DNA from 3 places in the Terribacillus aidingensis genome. Region 1 is predicted to be linked to each of the others. Evidence: predicted binding sites of a transcription regulator. Region 1 holds the regulator's gene; each other region holds the start of a gene.
What was found. Region 1 encodes LexA, which represses DNA repair genes until DNA is damaged. Its sites were predicted from a motif close to CGAACATATGTTCG; they were not measured.

Region 1 (3,808 bases):
CGTTCTATACATGACTAAGTTCAGCCCCTTGGCGGGAATGGATCATTTCCATAAGAATCCCGTTCCCGAATACTTCCGTCTCGTCCGTGAATGAAGTGTTCGCCTTTAGTCTGCTTAGCTAGTTCTTTCCCATAATCCATTGCTTCTTTCTGCGTGACAAAACGGCCTGAAGCACGCTTTGCCCCTTCTTTCTTAACTTGCCAACTGCCATTCCCCTCTGGGGTAGTGTGATAGTTTGACATTATTCCACCTCCAATAATTGGCTCATAAGGTCTATACCACATAATCGCTATATTAATGCAAGTTAGTATGGTTCAAGCAGTTCTCTAAGTTGTCACTTATTTGTGAAATAATGTACAAACTTTTCAGGAGATTGAAAAACGATATGTGAAATAATAGAACTATAACAAGGAGGAGATCTAATGCCAAAACTACGTGTTACGTTATTTCATGAAATATTGGAACAGTTAGAAGCAGACCAACTCCAAGGAACGAAAGCAAGAGAATACCGATGCGCTGTAGGAACATGCACACCATACGATGTCGTACATCACGCAGAAGTGCTGCTGCAGGAAGGGTTCATTTCAGGTGTTGTAACAAACTCTAAGGACTATAGAGATGTTTTTATTGACGATATCTTAGTAAAAGGGCATGAGCTGTTAGCTTTGATGGGTAACCGGCGAATTCTGGATGGTGCCAAGCAGCTGCTGGGGGAGACATACGAAAAAGTGACACCAGGTATCCTTCTCGAAGCATTGAAACTGGCAATAATGAAAAGCACAAAAGGGGAGCTTGCCGTATAGGCAAGCTCCTTATTCATACAATGTGTGTTTAGCGTTTTTTAAGATAATAATCATCCATACTATGTTGTTCTCTGCGGTAGCTTCTGGTATATCCACATTTACACGAATCAGTGACACTATCAATCTTATGACGGCCTCGCAACTTGCAGACAAGCTTGTAAAACAGCTTCACGATACCACCCGCTTTCTAACTTTTGGTAATAGCATAATCTAATATACCCAAAAAGTATGTCGAAAGTAGGCAGAAACTGTGTAAATTCTATGAAAAAAAACCGGCCGAAGCCGATTTTATTGGATGGAGCGATATAAGCCTATTACTTTCCCTAAAATGCTGACATTATCCAAAATGATAGGATCCATTGTACTGTTTTCCGGTTGCAGTCGTATCTGATTTTCTTCTTTGAAGAAACGTTTCACAGTCGCTTCATTGTCCTCAGTCATCGCCACAACAATTTCTCCGTTTTGAGCCGTTTGCTGCTGTTTGACGATTACCATGTCTCCGTCAAGAATACCAGCTTCAATCATACTTTCCCCAACAATGACCAGAACGAATATATTGTCATCCGGACCTACTAAATGGCTAGGTACAGGTACATATTCTTCTATATTCTCCACTGCAGTAATTGGAATACCAGCTGTTACCTTTCCGATAACGGGAGCATAGTTTGCCTCACCGCGGGGAATATCTGTCTGATCATCACTATCCAATGATAATACCTCGATGGCACGCGGCTTTGTCGGATCGCGGCGGATAAGACCTTTCTTCTCTAAACGGGAAAGGTGGCCGTGAACGGTAGAGCTTGATGCCAAGCCAACTGCTTCGCCGATTTCCCTGACGGATGGCGGGTACCCTTTATCGAGTACCTGCTCCTTTATGTATGCTAGAATCGCTTCCTGTCTTTTCGATAGTTTTATCATGTATCGAACACCCCGTGCATATATTTTTATTACATAGAGTATACCATGATAGATTGCAATATACAAACATCCGTTCGAAAAAAAGCCTTGACTAGAACCTATGTTCGTATATAATGGAATTAATAAAGAGAACGCACGTTCTTAAAACACGGAGGGGTCTACCATGTTCAAAAAACTAGCGAAATCAGATCTATTCTATTATGTGCTTTTCGGCTTCACGCTTTTCTTCTTATACTTTACACTTATAATGAGCGTCTAATTAGTCGAACTGAGAGGGTACATCAATGAAAGCAGTCATCTATTGCAGAGTAAGTACAGAAAAGGACGAGCAAGCAAGCTCGATTGAGCGGCAGCGCGAGGAGCTCATCAGTCTTGCTGCGTCCTCCGACATAGAGGTTATCGATATCATCGAAGAAAAGCAGAGCGGTTATGACATCGAACGGCCGGGGATTTTTCGTATGCTGGATTTGTTCACAGCGCGTGAAGCAGACTGTCTTCTCATTCAGGATGAGACAAGATTAGGCAGGGGAAATACAAAGATTGCCTTGTTCCATCATCTTCAAAAGCTAGAGGTCAAGGTTTATACGTTAAGCCAGCACGGCGAATTCCAGCTTTCGGAATCGGATGGTATGGTACTCCAAATCGTTGGTATAGTCGAGGAGTATCAGCGGAAGATTCATAACATGAAAATCAAACGAGGTATGAGAAGGGCAATCGAGGCCGGATATGATCCAAGTAAAAATCTGAGCAATCAGCAAGCTGCACCGGGCAGAGAGCGGATTGACTTTCCGATTCAAGAAGTGATCAGGCTGCGAAATAACAAGCTTACTTTCCAGGAAATCAGCTCTGTTCTGCGCGGTATGGGCTTTCATGTATCGAAGGCAACCGTACATAGAAGGTACCAGGAATATCTTTCGCTTGAATCGGAAGACGCTAGCGGGTAACATAGTGTGTATCAACTTTAATGCTTAAAGGAGCATATACACATGTTAAATAAAGACAAATTAGCACGCCTCAATGCGTTAGCAAATAAAGCAAAGGCAGAAGGACTCAGCCTTAGCGAACAGAAAGAGCAAAAGGAACTAAGACAGGAATATCTGGGAAATGTACGTTCTTCATTCAAAAACCAGTTCAAGTCGATGACAGTTATGGATCGTGAAGGCAATGACGTAACACCAGAAAAAGTAAAAAAATTACGTGAAGAGGAATAAGAAGGGATGGCTGACTCTATGTACAGCCTTTCCCTTCTTTTTCTATATATAAATCCTTGTTTATCGGAAGATTTTTGTATAGGATGAACAAGAGTACATAATTTGCTAGATGAAAGGGATGTTTACATGGTTCAGACTACAGAATTGCTTTCCATTAATACAATTCGTACGTTATCAATCGATGCAATCGAAGCAGCGAATTCCGGCCACCCAGGTATGCCGATGGGTGCAGCGCCGATGGCTTATACGCTTTTCACCGATTTCATGGCTCACAATCCGAAGAATTCCCATTGGTTCAACCGGGACCGTTTCGTATTGTCTGCTGGACATGGTTCCATGTTATTGTATTCCCTCTTGCATTTGTCTGGATACAAAGTATCCATTGATGATTTGAAATCCTTCCGCCAGTACGGATCACGTACACCAGGACATCCGGAAGTCCATCATACAGATGGTGTTGAAGCAACTACTGGTCCGCTTGGACAAGGTATCGCGATGGCTACTGGTATGGCAATGGCAGAGGCGCATCTTGCAGCGAAGTATAATAAAGATGGCTTCCCTGTTGTAGATCACTACACATATGCAATTTGTGGTGATGGCGACTTAATGGAAGGTATTTCGCATGAAACAGCTTCACTTGCAGGCCACCTTGGCTTGGACAAGCTGATCGTGCTGTATGATTCCAATGATATTTCTCTCGATGGTGATCTTCACCACAGCTTTTCTGAAAACGTAGAGGATCGCTTCAAAGCTTATGGCTGGCAAGTTATCCGTGTCGAAGAAGGCAGAAATGTAGATGCAATTCGTGAGGCAATCAAAGAAGCAAAAGCGAATACAACACAGCCAACTTTGATCGAAGTGAAAACAGTTATTGGA
Region 2 (3,808 bases), 940 kb from region 1:
TATTTGTTCCGGACTCTTCGGAACTAATCGTAGCTTTAATGACATCCCGTACTTCCTTCTGAATCGTCCGCGGTGTGATGCCATGCTCTTTATTGTAAGCGATTTGGATTTCACGGCGTCGAGTCGTCTCATCTATTGCTTTTTGCATACTGTCGGTGATTCTATCTGCATACATAATGACATGCCCATTCTCATTACGAGCTGCCCGTCCCATAGTCTGAATCAACGAACGCTCGGATCGCAGGAATCCTTCCTTATCCGCATCAAGGATAGCAACAAGGGAAACTTCTGGAATATCCAATCCCTCTCGAAGCAAGTTGATTCCGATAAGTACATCATACTTCCCAACGCGCAAATCCCGGATTACTTCTATTCGCTCCAGCGTTTTGATTTCTGAATGCAAATAAGCAACTTTAATACCGATATCTTTCAAATAATCGGTTAAATCCTCAGACATTTTCTTCGTGAGTGTCGTGATCAATACACGCTCATTCTTTTCTGTCCGTTTATAAATCTCACTGATAATATCATCAATCTGTCCTTCAATCGGACGGATGTCGATTTCCGGATCAAGCAATCCTGTAGGCCGGATGATCTGCTCGACCATTTCCGGTGTATGTTCGATTTCATAAGGTCCCGGAGTTGCAGAGACATAGACAAGCTGTTCTGTCTTCTTCTCGAATTCATCGAATGTGAGCGGCCGGTTATCCATTGCAGATGGCAGACGGAAGCCGTGGTCTACAAGCACCTTTTTACGCGCTTGGTCACCATTGAACATTCCCCTTATCTGCGGCAGCGTAACATGGGACTCATCGACGACGACAAGGAAGTCGTCCGGGAAGAAGTCCAATAGTGTATACGGCGTAGCACCACGTTCACGGAAGGTAAGCTGAGCCGAGTAGTTTTCAATACCCGAACAAAAGCCCATTTCCCGCATCATTTCCAAATCGTAGTTTGTACGCTGCTCAAGACGCTGTGCTTCCAGCAGTTTGCCTTGCTCCTTGAATACAGCCAGCTGATCCTTGAGCTCTTTCTCTATATTAACGATAGCTTTTTTAAGATTTTCTTCGCGGGTTACGAAGTGGGATGCAGGGAAAATCGCGACATGTTCGCGGTCGCCGATGATTTCGCCTGTCAGCGCATCCACTTCACGGATCCGGTCGATTTCGTCACCAAAGAACTCAAAACGGATACAATGCTCTTCTTTGGAAGCCGGGATGACCTCGACAGAATCGCCGCGTACACGGAAGGTTCCGCGCTGGAAGTCGATATCATTTCGTGCATACTGGATGTCAACTAGATTACGAAGCAGCTCATCCCGATCTTTCTCCATACCGACGCGAACAGACAGCACCTGGCTCTTATATTCCTCCGGGGAACCTAAACCATAGATACAGGACACACTTGCCACAATCAGCACATCATTGCGCTCGAAAAGAGCAGATGTAGCAGAGTGGCGCAGTTTATCGATTTCATCATTGATGCTTGCGTCCTTCTCGATGAAGGTATCAGTCTGCGGTACGTATGCTTCTGGCTGATAATAATCATAATAACTGACGAAATATTCAACTGCATTGTTTGGGAAAAATTCCTTGAACTCACTGTACAGCTGACCCGCCAATGTCTTGTTATGGGCAATGACAAGGGTTGGGCGATTAATTTCCTTCACCATATTTGAAATAGTGAACGTCTTACCGGTACCCGTCGCACCTAGCAATGTCTGATGCCGCTTTTTCTGATGGATACCGTCAACAAGACGGTCAATTGCTCTCGGCTGGTCGCCTTGAGGGCTGTATTTAGATACTAACTCAAACGTTTCCTTTTCCTTCAATGCCAAATTCCTCCGTTCTGTTTGCTATTTTCATCATAGCATAAAATATATAAAAACACGAACAAACATTCGTTTAAAATTCCACATACCTGCTAGTATAGATGTTTACCTAATATACGAAACATAAACAAATAGATAGCAAAAAGCCGCCAAAAATTGACGGCTTTATTATTAGTTAGAAGCTTGGTCGTATTGGTTGACCTCGAATAGATCAATCAAATCGACTTTCGGATTTTTATCCGTGAACCAGCGGAGGGCGAAATCGTTCTTGAACAATGCCAAGTAATCCCCTTCGCGATCCTGTACGAGCAGACTGCGCTCGTCGAATAGGCGTTCATCCACTTGCTCGGCTTTCAGCCAGCGAGGAATGCGTTCTCCCATCGATTCCAATACCACTTCTACATTATACTCGTTTTTCATTCGATATTCGAATACTTCGTACTGAAGCTCTCCGACTGCACCTAAGATATAGCTGTTGTCGCGTTTACCGCGGAACAGCTGGATTGCTCCTTCTTGAACAAGCTGCTCGATACCTTTCTGGAACTGCTTGGCTTTCATAACGTTTTTGGCGGTAACTTTCTTGAACACTTCCGGCGGAAATTGCGGCAGCTCATCAAATTCAAAATTCGCTTTGCCTTCGACGAGTGTGTCCCCGATTCGGTAGATGTTCGGATCGTAAATACCGATAATATCGCCGGCATAAGCTTCTTCGACTGTATCACGGGATGATGCGACGAATTGCTGTGACTGGGAAAGCTTGATCGGCTTAGCTGAACGAGATAAATTGACGCTCATACCACGCTCGAATTTACCTGAGCAGACCCGCAGGAAAGCAATCCGGTCACGGTGAGCCGGGTTCATGTTTGCCTGAATCTTGAAGATGAATCCAGAGAACTCTTCTTTCTCGGGAGACATGATACCTTCTGTCGTGCGGCGGCTGCCCGGCGCAGGTGCAAGATTAACGAATGTATCAAAGAAAGTCTGTACCCCGAATGGTGCAAGTGCACTTCCAAAGAAAACTGGTGTCTGCTTACCAGCAAGCACACGATCCAATGAGAATTGGTCGCCGGCTTCCTCTAAAAGCTCCAGTTCACCTTTCGTATCCTCAAAAGTGGAATTGCCTGTTAAATCGGCATACGCCGGATCGTCCAGCTCATCGTAAGGAATGAATGATTCTTCTTCATTTCCATTAAAGCGGACAAATTGCTTGTTGTATCTATCGAAAATACCTAGGAAACGCTTGCCCATTCCTGCTGGCCAGTTCATTGGATAAGTCTCGATATCCAATACGCTTTCGATTTCCTCTAAAAGCTCCAGCGGCTCGCGGCCTTCCCGGTCAAGCTTGTTGATGAAAGTAAAGATCGGAATACCGCGCATCCGGCAAACTTTGAATAGTTTCAATGTCTGTGCTTCGATCCCTTTTGTCGCATCGATAATCATGACAACACTATCCACAGCCGTCAGCGTCCGGTACGTATCTTCACTGAAATCTTCGTGTCCTGGTGTATCCAGGATATTCACTTGATAATCTTTATATGGGAAATTCATTACAGATGATGTAACGGAAATTCCACGCTGCTTTTCGATTTCCATCCAGTCAGATGTTGCGAATTTGCCTGATTTCTTTCCTTTTACCGTACCTGCAGTACGAATCAAATTCCCGAATACGAGCAATTTCTCAGTCATTGTCGTCTTCCCGGCATCCGGGTGGGAAATGATGGCGAAAGTCTTACGCTTCTGTACTTCTTGTTTTATTTGCATCGGTTCATTACCTACCGTTCTATTATCATTCGTATAGCCTGATTGTCTTTGTGATTGATTTCTTATATCACACTGCGTCAAACCTCATTTCCGCTCCAAAAATCAGTCTTTCTCTACTATACCTAATGTTAGCGCTTTTAGGCAATATCCAACTGACTGGATGTTTTTCATTGACCCACAAGGAGAAAACGCTTTAATATGATACTAATAAGATTT
Region 3 (3,808 bases), 570 kb from region 1:
GCCCCTCTACAGTAAAGAAAATGAAGCGGCAGCCAGACGAATATAGAGCATTCTCGGTTAGTTCATCCGCTGTTTTTCCGCCGTGCAGCAGTTGATACCAGGCTGTATCTGTACTGCTGCCAGTTGGTATTGTAACAGGTGAACCAAAGTGATGAAGTAAGGCAAGTTCGCGTTCGTTCAGCTGATTGGCTGGCAAACCGATAATCTCCCCATTCTCCAATCGAAACCAATGGTATGTATTCGTATCAAGTCCATTAAGGCTGTCTGCCGTTATGATACCCGAAAATAGTCTTTCCAGTTCCTCCTTCATACGCACTTCTCCTATCCATACAATCTGTTTCTTTGTAATTGGTGTTATTTGTATTATACTAAAACCGAAGTAAACAGAAAGGTCGATACAACATGAATAGTGGAGATATTTGGTTGATTTTATCCATGGCGCTTATTGGTGCCTTGATTGGCGGTATCACGAATTACTTAGCGATAAAGATGCTGTTTAAGCCTCATCGCGCTATATATATAGGGAAGTGGCGAGTTCCATTTACTCCGGGATTAATACCAAAACGCAGAAGTGACTTGGCCCGTTCGCTTGGAAAAACGGTCGTTGACCATCTTCTTACGCCGAAGGGCATGCAAGCAAGGCTGGTTGATGAAGGCTTCCAATTGAAGGTCAACAGTTGGGCAAAACGTGAAGTGTTCCGTTTTTTGCGTTCAGAACGAACATTGCGTCAGCTGCTGTTAGATTTTAATGTAGATGTGGATACGGATATTTTGCACAAAAAGACTGCTGAATTACTAAAAACACAGCTGGAAAAACAAGCAGAAAGAGAACTAGGCAGCTTGTTGCCAGAAGAATTGAAAGAAAAGACAGAGGCTGCTGCTGACAGAGCAGCAATGCATATTCAGCAGATGCTCGCAGCTTATATGGATAGCTACGATGGCCGTCGCAAAATACAGGAGCTTGTCCAAAGCTTTCTGCAAGGCAGGGGTTTTCTTGGCAGTATGCTGTCCTCTTTTATGGATCCTAGCAGTGCAGTCGATAAAATTCAGCCTGTTATCATCGAATCTGTCGGGTCAGAAGGCACCCGCCGCTGGCTGCAGCAGCTGCTTACTAGTGAGCTGAATAAGCTGATGAGCAAGACAGTAGGCGATGTAACGGAAACAATTGGTCTAGAAACAGTGGAAGAGGCTATTCAGCAAGTGGTTAGGAAATCGATCCCATTTGATGAGCTGCTAGACACACCAATCCAAGTGTATACGAAAGATATTCAAGACCATGTAATAGAAGAAAAGCTGACCATACTTGTCGGACGAGTTCTCCAGCGTCTATCTGAGCAGGTGCCGGTCATCATGGAACAATTGGAGCTTTCCAAGATGGTCGAGAAAGAAGTATCCGGTTTTCCTCTGGAACGAGTGGAAGAGCTTGTCCTGGCTATCTCTAATAAAGAATTCAAGCTGATCACATACCTCGGATTCCTGTTGGGTGGTATCATCGGGATCGTTCAGGGAGTTATCGCGCTTTTTATCTGATGGCTCGAACTATACAGCGCTCTATCGGTTTGTTATAGTGGAACTTGAGTAAAAATGAGGAGGTACGTACCCATGGCTAATATGTACGATCATGCGTATGACTTAGAAAAAGCAATCCGTGAAAGTGATGAATTCAAAGGCTTGAAAGCCGCTTATGATACGGTAATGAACGATCCATCTTCCAAGCAGATGTTCGAAAACTTCCGTAACATCCAACTTGAATTGCAGCAAAAACAAATGCAAGGACAGGAAATTACAGAAGAAGAAGTTCAAAAAGCACAAAGCGTAGTTCAAGTAGTGCAGCAGGACGAACAAATTGCAAAATTGATGGAACAAGAACAGCGTCTGAACATCGCAATCAATGATATCAGCAGAATCATCACGAAACCTTTGGAAGAGCTTTACGGACAGCCAGAGGCGTAAGCAAAAACCTCCTTGCCATTTGGCATGGGGGTTTTCTTTTGTTTTGAAACCGAACGTGCATTCGCAAGAGGTGCATGCTACTATAGAAGCAAACGACGACTAAAGAAAGGAACCTTCTATGCTGCCTAAACTAACATTCATTCATGCTGCCGATCTTCATCTGGATAGCCAAATGGAAGGATTGACTGCTGCGCATCCTGCTATGAAAAGCCGGCTGCAGGAAAGCACTTTCCAAGCCTTGAAACAGCTTGTACAATGTGCAATATCGGAAAAAGTGGATTTTATCTTACTGGCTGGAGATATCTTTGATGCCAACAGACAATCTCTAAAAGCACTTGTAGCCTTGCGCGAAGCCTGTAAAGAGTTGCAAGAGCACTGTATTGATGTGTACATGCAGTATGGAAATCATGATTTTACAGGAAAACAGCCAATGATGAGTTACCCGGACAATGTACATATTTTTCAATCCGAAAAAGTGGAAACATTCTTCCATGAGAAGAATGGTGAGCCAGCAGCGGCGATCCACGGGTTCAGTTATACGACAAGACATATTAAATCTCGAAAGGCACTGGAGTACGAAGCCAAAGGAGAAGGGATTTACCAGATAGGCATGCTCCATGGCAGTCTGGGGACAGGCGGAGATGCGGATGTCTATGCTCCCTTCAGCGTAGATGAGCTGAAACATACCGGCTTTGATTATTGGGCGCTTGGGCATATACATAAACGCGAGGTATTGTCAGAGCAGCCGCCTATTGTATACCCGGGGAATATTCAGGGCAGACATCGCAAAGAGTCTGGGGAGAAAGGCTGCTATTTGGTGGAGTTGAAGGGCCAATCCTGTGTTATGTCATTTCTTCCCTTGCAGGATATCCGATTTGAAACAGTGGACGTGGATGTCAAAGAAGGATCAGCATTATATGATGTGGAACAGATTTTGCTGGAAAGCTGTCTCCGATGGGAGGAAGCATTTGGGGATGCTGTACTTCACGTGATATTCCATGGTCCTGCTCATCTATTGATGCGATGGAGCCAGGAGGAGCACTTGGAGGAGCTGCTTGAAATTATCAATGAGCAGCAGCAGAATCTGGGCAGCCAGCTTGTACTTGCGGGTTTCACTGTACAGGCAACCCTTGACATGAAGGAAGACCTGCTTCTGGAACGTAACGACTTCACTGCAGCGCTGTACACCACTTCCTATTCAGCGGATGAAATGACACGCAGTTTGGAGGAGTTGATGGGAAATCGTCAATACCGTAAGATCCAGCAGTTTTATTCTGAGGAAGAATTACAGGAGTTGCTTGGGGAAGCGAAACAACTGCTGCTCCAAACTTTATTGGAGGTAGAATAACGGTGCAAATCAGCAGCGGACATATTTATGATTTCGGTAAATGGCATGATTATACTTTCGATTTCCAAGAGAGCTCTCTTGTGATCATCCAGGGGGAGAATGAGGCTGGTAAGTCCACATTAAAAGCTTTTCTTATCTACATATTATTTGGGATGCGTACGCGGGAACTGGATTCTTATAAACCAAGGACAGGGGGTACTCCAGGCGGAAGACTCACTCTCCGTTTACCTGGTGGACAAGCAGTTGTCGAAAGGATCCTGGATCGGCATAATGGTGAAGCTGTCTGCTATATAGGTTCTGAACAAAAAGATCAGCAGTGGCTGGAGGACCAGCTTGGCGGTATGGATGCTTCCGTATTCCGCCAGGTTTTCACATTGGATACGGAAGCACTTGTTTCTTTGCAGCTGACAGACAAAGAACATCTGGGACAAGTCCTATTGGATGCAGGTCAGACAGGATCAGCAGATGTTCATAAGCTGGAGAAAAAGCTGCAGCAGGAATTGCAGC

Region 2: uvrB (excinuclease ABC subunit UvrB) is a predicted target of LexA. The motif match lies at 1,890-1,903, and genes of this name have one in related genera.
Region 3: ABXS78_RS05385 (DNA repair exonuclease) is a predicted target of LexA. The motif match lies at 2,004-2,017, and genes of this name have one in related genera.

What each region holds. Positions count from the first base shown of each region.
Region 1 covers NZ_CP159996.1:1,562,218-1,566,025, forward strand. Annotated here, with positions in the region: gene ABXS78_RS08325 (DUF2188 domain-containing protein) at 21-242, opposite strand; gene ABXS78_RS08330 (hypothetical protein) at 423-803, shown strand; gene lexA (transcriptional repressor LexA) at 1,092-1,721, opposite strand; gene ABXS78_RS08340 (recombinase family protein) at 2,006-2,665, shown strand; gene ABXS78_RS08345 (DUF896 domain-containing protein) at 2,708-2,932, shown strand; gene tkt (transketolase) at 3,059-3,808, shown strand, end outside.
Region 2 covers NZ_CP159996.1:2,506,103-2,509,910, forward strand. Annotated here, with positions in the region: gene uvrB (excinuclease ABC subunit UvrB) at 1-1,831, opposite strand, end outside; gene ABXS78_RS13250 (peptide chain release factor 3) at 2,003-3,592, opposite strand.
Region 3 covers NZ_CP159996.1:990,030-993,837, forward strand. Annotated here, with positions in the region: gene ABXS78_RS05370 (helix-turn-helix domain-containing protein) at 1-310, opposite strand, end outside; gene ABXS78_RS05375 (DUF445 family protein) at 403-1,530, shown strand; gene ABXS78_RS05380 (YlbF family regulator) at 1,603-1,953, shown strand; gene ABXS78_RS05385 (DNA repair exonuclease) at 2,072-3,301, shown strand; gene ABXS78_RS05390 (AAA family ATPase) at 3,304-3,808, shown strand, end outside.